2 regions of the Comamonas sp. CAH-2 genome follow, and region 1 is predicted to be linked to the other one. Evidence: riboswitches for the same ligand, from Rfam matches in the RefSeq annotation. Region 1 holds a riboswitch; the other holds the start of a gene.

Region 1 (3,274 bases):
CGAGGCCGTCAGCCGGTGCCCCCCACAAGCAAGGACAGTGCCGCGCCGTGCGGTCAGGGCGAGCCCCCCCAGGGCGCGTGCTGGCGCAGCCCCTGCACGAAGTGCTGCGCCGCCAGGCCCAGCGGCCGCTGCTGGGACCACACCCAGTCGACGAACAGGCGCGTGCCGTTGCTCAGGTTCTGCATGGGGATCTCCAGCAGCGTCTGGGCCGCGATGTGCGATTCCACCAGGCCCTTGGGCAGCCAGCCCCAGCCCAGGCCGGCGCTGATGAGCTGCAGCGCCGCCTGGTGGCTGTCGGTGCGGCACAGCTGGCGCGAGAAGACAAAGCGCGGGTCGGTCTGCTGCAGGTCGCGGCTGGCGACGAGTACCTGGCGCTGGCCCAGCAGGTGGTCCACGCTCAGGCGCGCGCTGGTGCCGTGCAGGGCCTGCTGCGCCTGCCACGGGGCGAAGTGCGGGGCCATCACGGCCACCAGCACCTCGTGGCCCATCTCCTGGAAGTCCTCGCGGCCGTCCAGGCTGCTGCGCTCGAACACCAGGGCCAGCTGGGCCCGGCCGGCGTGCAGCAGCTCCAGCGCATCGGCCTGCGGGGCGACCAGCACTTCCAGCGCCAGGGCCGGGTAGCGCTCGGTCACCGGGCGCAGCGCGTCGGCCCAGGGGGTGGTCAGCAGCTCCGGGGCAATCGCCAGCGTCAGCCGCTCTTCCAGACCCTGGTGCAGGGCCAGGGCCTGCTGGTTCAACTGCTGCAGCTGCTGGGCCAGCAGCCGGGCCTGGGGTTCCAGGGCGCGCGCGGCGGCCGTGGGCGTGGGCTCGCGGCCCCGGCGGTCGAACAGCTGCAGGCCCAGCTCGGCCTCCAGCTGGCCCACGGCCATGCTGACGGCGGAGGGCACGCGCCCCAGCTGGCGCGCGGCGGCCGAGAACGAGCCGGTGTCGAGCACGGCCAGGAACAGCGGCACTTGTTCGGGGGGGAAGGGCATGGCTGACCTATCAATAAAACTGAAATAACCTAACTTTTGCTGTCAATTTTATGAACATACACTGCGCCGCATGTCTGTTTCTTCCGTGTCTTCTACCGTGTCAGTTGCTTCCCAGGCCGTGGGCCTGCAAGGCGCCAAGCGCCGCATCGTGTTTGTCGGTCTGTACGAGCTCATCGCCATCGTGGCCTCCAGCCTGCTGTTCATGGCCATCGGCCAGGGCGCGGGCAGCTCCGGCGCGATGGCCGTGGTGGCCTCGACCCTGGCCATCCTGTGGAACCTCAGCTTCAACTGGCTGTTCGAGCGCTGGGAGGCCCGCCAGGCCACCAGGGGCCGTTCGGTGCTGCGCCGCGTGGTGCATGCCGTGGGTTTCGAGGGCGGCCTGGCGCTGATCCTGATCCCGCTGATGGCCTGGTGGTTCGGCATCTCGCTGTGGGAAGCCACGGTGCTGGAGGCCGGCCTGCTGGTGTTCTTCCTGATCTACACCTACGTCTTCAACTGGTGTTTCGACCGTGTCTTCGGCCTGCCGGCCTCGGCCCAGGTGCTGGCGCCCCAGGCCTGATCTCCGTTTTTGATAGCTGCCGGCGCTGACTGCATAAGCGCTGGTGGCCAAAAACACCTTCCATCGCCCGCCAGCGCCCCCGCCGTCACCGGGCATAGCGCATGCAGGCTGCCGCAATCCGCCGCAGCCCTCTAAAATCATGGGCTTCGCCCCAAGGAGCGCTGCAGCAGCGCGCGAGCCAGTGATTGGCTGCGCTGTCAGGCTTGGGGCCTGCGGCTGTTGTGCAGCAGCCGCCACTGCAACGGCGTTCACCTGTTCCCACGATTGACTGAGTTTTTTCACACAGGTGAGTGCGATGACCGTTGCTGCCCCCGTTTCTATTCCTCCCATGCGCCTGTCGGGCCTGGAGCCCGTGTTCATCGGCGAGGACACGCTGTTCGTCAACGTGGGCGAGCGCACCAACGTCACCGGCTCCAAGGCCTTTGCGCGCCTGATCCTGAACGAGCAGTACGAGGAAGCCCTGGCCGTGGCGCGCCAGCAGGTGGAAAACGGCGCCCAGATCATCGACGTGAACATGGACGAGGCCATGCTGGACAGCAAGGCCGCCATGGTGCGCTTTCTGAACCTGATCGCCTCCGAGCCCGACATCGCCAAGGTGCCGGTGATGGTGGACAGCTCCAAGTGGGAGGTGATCGAGGCCGGCCTGCGCTGCCTGCAGGGCAAGGGCATCGTCAACTCCATCTCCATGAAGGAAGGCGTCGACGAGTTCAAGAAGCACGCCAAGCTGGTCAAGCGCTACGGCGCGGCCGCCGTGGTGATGGCGTTTGACGAAAAGGGCCAGGCCGACACCTTTGCCCGCAAGATCGAGATCTGCGAGCGCGCCTACCGCATCCTGGTCGATGAAGTCGGCTTTGCGCCCGAGGACATCATCTTCGACCCCAACATCTTCGCCGTCGCCACCGGCATCGAAGAGCACAACAACTACGGCGTCGATTTCATCGAGGCCGTGCGCTGGATCAAGCAGCACCTGCCCGGTGCCAAGGTGTCCGGCGGCGTGTCCAACGTCTCGTTCTCTTTCCGCGGCAACGACCCCGTGCGCGAGGCCATCCACACCGTGTTCCTGTACCACGCGATTGCCGCCGGCATGGACATGGGCATCGTCAACGCCGGCATGATCGGCGTCTACGACGACCTGGAGCCCACGCTGCGCGAGCGCGTCGAGGACGTGGTGCTGAACCGCCGCCCTGATGCCGCCGAGCGCCTGCTGGAGATCGCCGACAGCGCCAAGGGCGCCGCCAAGGACGACAGCAAGAAGCTGGAATGGCGCGGCACGCCCGAGGCCCCCAAGACCGTGGGCGAGCGCCTGGCGCACGCGCTGGTGCACGGCATCACCGACTTCATCACCGAGGACACGGAAGAGGCCTACCAGCAGGTGCTGGCCAAGGGCGGCCGTCCGTTGCACGTGATCGAAGGCCCGCTGATGGACGGCATGAACATCGTCGGCGACCTGTTCGGCGCCGGCAAGATGTTCCTGCCCCAGGTGGTCAAGTCCGCGCGCGTGATGAAGCAGGCCGTGGCCCACCTGGTGCCCTACATCGAGGAAGAAAAGCGCCAGCAGGAAGCCGCCGGCCTGGACGTGACCAGCAAGGGCAAGATCGTCATCGCCACCGTCAAGGGCGACGTGCACGACATCGGCAAGAACATCGTCACCGTGGTCCTGCAGTGCAACAACTTCGAGGTCATCAACATGGGTGTGATGGTGCCCTGCCACGAGATCCTGGCGCGCGCCAAGGCTGAGGGG
Region 2 (3,274 bases), on a different contig from region 1:
GCGCATGCGGCGTGCGGCATCGATCAGCAGCTTGTCCCCGGCGTCGTGACCCAGCGAGTCGTTGACGTCCTTGAAGCGGTCCAGGTCCACGTACAGCACGGCAATGTGCTGCTGCGTACGCTCGGCCTGCAGCAGCACCTGGCGCAACTGCTGCATCAGCCCCTGGCGGTTGGGCAGGCGGGTCAGCGGGTCGTGGTTGGCCAGGAAGTAGACCTCGGCCTCGGCGCGCTTGCGCTCGGTGATGTCGTTGAGCACCAGCATGCCGTAGGTGTCCCCATCCTCGGGCAGCAGGTGAACGGCGATTTCCACGTCCAGTTCCTGGCCGCCGTGGTGCAGCAGGCGGGTTTCGTGGGCGTGCTCCGTGCCTTGGTCGATCAGGCTTTGGGCCTCGGCGCGCAGCACGTGGGGCAGCAGGTGCACCACCGGGCGGTCCAGCAGCTGGTGCAGCGGGTAGCCGGTCAGGGCGATGGCGGCCGGGTTGGCGTCGAACACCCGGCCCTGGCGGAAGAAGATGATGGCCTCCCGCGTGGCGCGGGCGTAGCGCTGCAGCCGCGTGTCGCTGTCCTGCACCATCTGCAGGGCGTCGGTGTGCGACAGGTCCTGCAGCGGAATCACCACGATGGCGCGCACCGCGCCGTGTTGCACGTCGGCCACCAGTTGGGTGGGGACGGCCTGCTGGCGGGCAAAGCGCAGCGGGGTCTGCAGGCTGGTGCCGGGCTGCGGGCTGTCGGCCAGGCGTTCCAGCTCGCACTTCCACTCGTTCCAGGTGCAGGGGGACAGATAGCTTTGCGGCGCCTTGTCCAGCAGCTCCTGGCTGGGCATCTCCAGCAGCCGGGCGTAGGTGGCGGTGGCCCAGATGCACCGTCCGCCCGGCCATTGCAGGTAGGCCATGGGCGTGCCGGTGGCCACGGCCACGGCGTGCAGCAGGTCGTGCGGCGGAACGAGGGGGGCACGTGGGGGCACGTTGCTCATGAGACAGATGGGCTTGAGAAGGGCGGTGGTGGCGAGCGGGCGCAAGGCCCGGCTTGCATGGACAATCACCATCCATGCAAGAAGAGCCGTGGGTATACCCAAAGCCCGGTGACTGCGTTTTGCGTTACGGCAAGGCGCGCCGCCGATCGCTGCCGTTGGAACAGTTTGTGCCGGGTCTCCCGGACCAACGGCGGTGCCATTGAAAACCGCAGCTGTCTGCGCGCCCAGGGATTGGCTTCTGGGGTGTTTTGGCCTGAATTGCCAGATAGGGCGAGCGCAGGCAGCTATGAAATTGTGAGATTGGTGTGATCACTGTGTTGCAACGCGTGCGCGCCGCGCATGTCGAAATCGACGGTCAGGTGGTGGGGCGGATCGGCGTGGGCCTGTTGGCCCTGGTGTGTGCCGAGCAGGGCGACACCGAGCAGGAGGCCGACAAGCTGCTGGTCAAGGTTCTGAAGCTGCGCATCTTCAGCGACGCCGAGGGCAAGATGAACCGCAGCGTGCAGGACGTGGGCGGCGGGCTGCTCATCGTCAGCCAGTTCACGCTGGCGGCCGATGCCAGCGGCGGCAACCGGCCCAGCTTCACCCAGGCGGCACGGCCCGAGGCGGGGCGGCGCCTGTACGAGCATGTGGTGCAGCAGGCCCGGCGCCTGCACCCCGTGGTGCAGACCGGCGAGTTTGGCGCCGACATGCAGGTGCACCTGGTCAACGACGGGCCGGTGACGATTCCCCTGCGCATCGCTCCCCCTGCCGCGGCCTGAGCCTGGCACGCCGGCCAGGGCTCGATTACAATCTGGCCCTCTTTTCCTTCCGAGGAGCGTTGCAGCGTGCACCCGATGGGCGGTGCCGTGAGGCTCGGAAGGGCAGCAGACCGTGGTCACGCGGCCTCGCTCCTAGGCAACGACGCTCACCCACGCTTTCTGTGCGGTGAGGCCTCTGTCATCAGCCCCCAATCCCCAGAACGTGGTTTTTTCAAGTTGTTTTCCGCACCGGAGAAACCATGAGCAATACCCAAGACCGCGCAATCGCCGACATTTCCCTGGCCGACTGGGGCCGCAAGGAAATCAGGATTGCCGAAACCGAAATGCCCGGCCTGATGGCCATCCGCGAAGAGTTCGCTGCAGCCCAGCCCCTGAAGGGCGCGCGCATCACCGGCTCGCTGCACATGACCATCCAGACGGCCGTGCTGATCGAAACGCTGAAGGCCCTGGGCGCCGATGTGCGCTGGGCGTCGTGCAACATCTTCTCGACGCAAGACCACGCTGCCGCTGCGATCGCCGCCACCGGCACGCCCGTGTTCGCCATCAAGGGTGAATCGCTGGAAGACTACTGGGACTACACCCACCGCATCTTCGAATTCGGCGCCGCCGGCACCGAAGGCGAAGGCCCCAACATGATCCTGGACGATGGTGGCGATGCCACCATGCTGATGCACCTGGGCCAGAAGGCCGAGAAGGACCTGTCCGTGCTGGCCAACCCCGGCTCGGAAGAAGAGCGCATCGTGTTTGCCGCCATCAAGGCCAAGCTGGCCGTGGACCCCACCTGGTACACCCGCAAGTCGGCCCAGATCATCGGCGTGACCGAAGAGACCACCACCGGCGTGCACCGCCTGAACGAAATGAGTGCCAAGGGCACGCTGCTGTTCCGCGCCATCAACGTCAACGACTCGGTGACCAAGTCCAAGTTCGACAACCTGTACGGCTGCCGCGAATCCCTGGTGGACGGTATCAAGCGCGCCACCGACGTGATGATCGCCGGCAAGGTCGCCTGCGTGGCCGGCTACGGTGACGTGGGCAAGGGCTCGGCCCAGGCCCTGCGCGCGCTGTCGGCCCAAGTGTGGGTGACCGAGATCGACCCCATCAACGCCCTGCAGGCCGCCATGGAAGGCTACAAGGTCGTGACCATGGAGTACGCCGCCGACAAGGCTGACATCTTCGTGACCACCACTGGCAACAAGGACATCATCCGCCACGAGCACATGGTGGCCATGAAGGACCAGGCCATCGTCTGCAACATCGGTCACTTCGACAACGAAATCGACGTGGCTTCGATCGAGCAGTACCAGTGGGAAGAAGTGAAGCCCCAGGTGGACCAGATCACCTTCCCCGACGGCAAGAAGATCACCCTGCTGGCCAAGGGTCGCCTGGTGAACCTGGGCTGCGCCACCGGCCACCCCAGCTTCGTGATGTCGTCCTCGTTCGCCAACCAGACCATCGCCCAGATCGAGCTGTTCACCAAGCCGGCCGAGTACCAAACCGGCAAGGTCTACGTGCTGCCCAAGGTCCTGGACGAAAAGGTCGCG

What was found. A riboswitch is a leader RNA that binds a small molecule or an ion and turns the genes downstream of it on or off. The one in region 1 is predicted to bind S-adenosylhomocysteine.
Region 2: another riboswitch for S-adenosylhomocysteine. It lies ahead of ahcY (adenosylhomocysteinase); the one in region 1 lies ahead of metH (methionine synthase).

The regions. Positions count from the first base shown of each region.
Region 1 is NZ_VSWF01000015.1:1,161-4,434, forward strand. It holds gene FYM52_RS10210 (LysR family transcriptional regulator) at 54-974, opposite strand; gene FYM52_RS10215 (PACE efflux transporter) at 1,045-1,533, shown strand; S-adenosyl-L-homocysteine riboswitch at 1,681-1,790, shown strand; gene metH (methionine synthase) at 1,829-3,274, shown strand, end outside.
Region 2 is NZ_VSWF01000016.1:19,915-23,188, forward strand. It holds gene FYM52_RS10635 (bifunctional diguanylate cyclase/phosphodiesterase) at 1-972, opposite strand, end outside; gene dtd (D-aminoacyl-tRNA deacylase) at 1,278-1,733, shown strand; S-adenosyl-L-homocysteine riboswitch at 1,779-1,888, shown strand; gene ahcY (adenosylhomocysteinase) at 1,973-3,274, shown strand, end outside.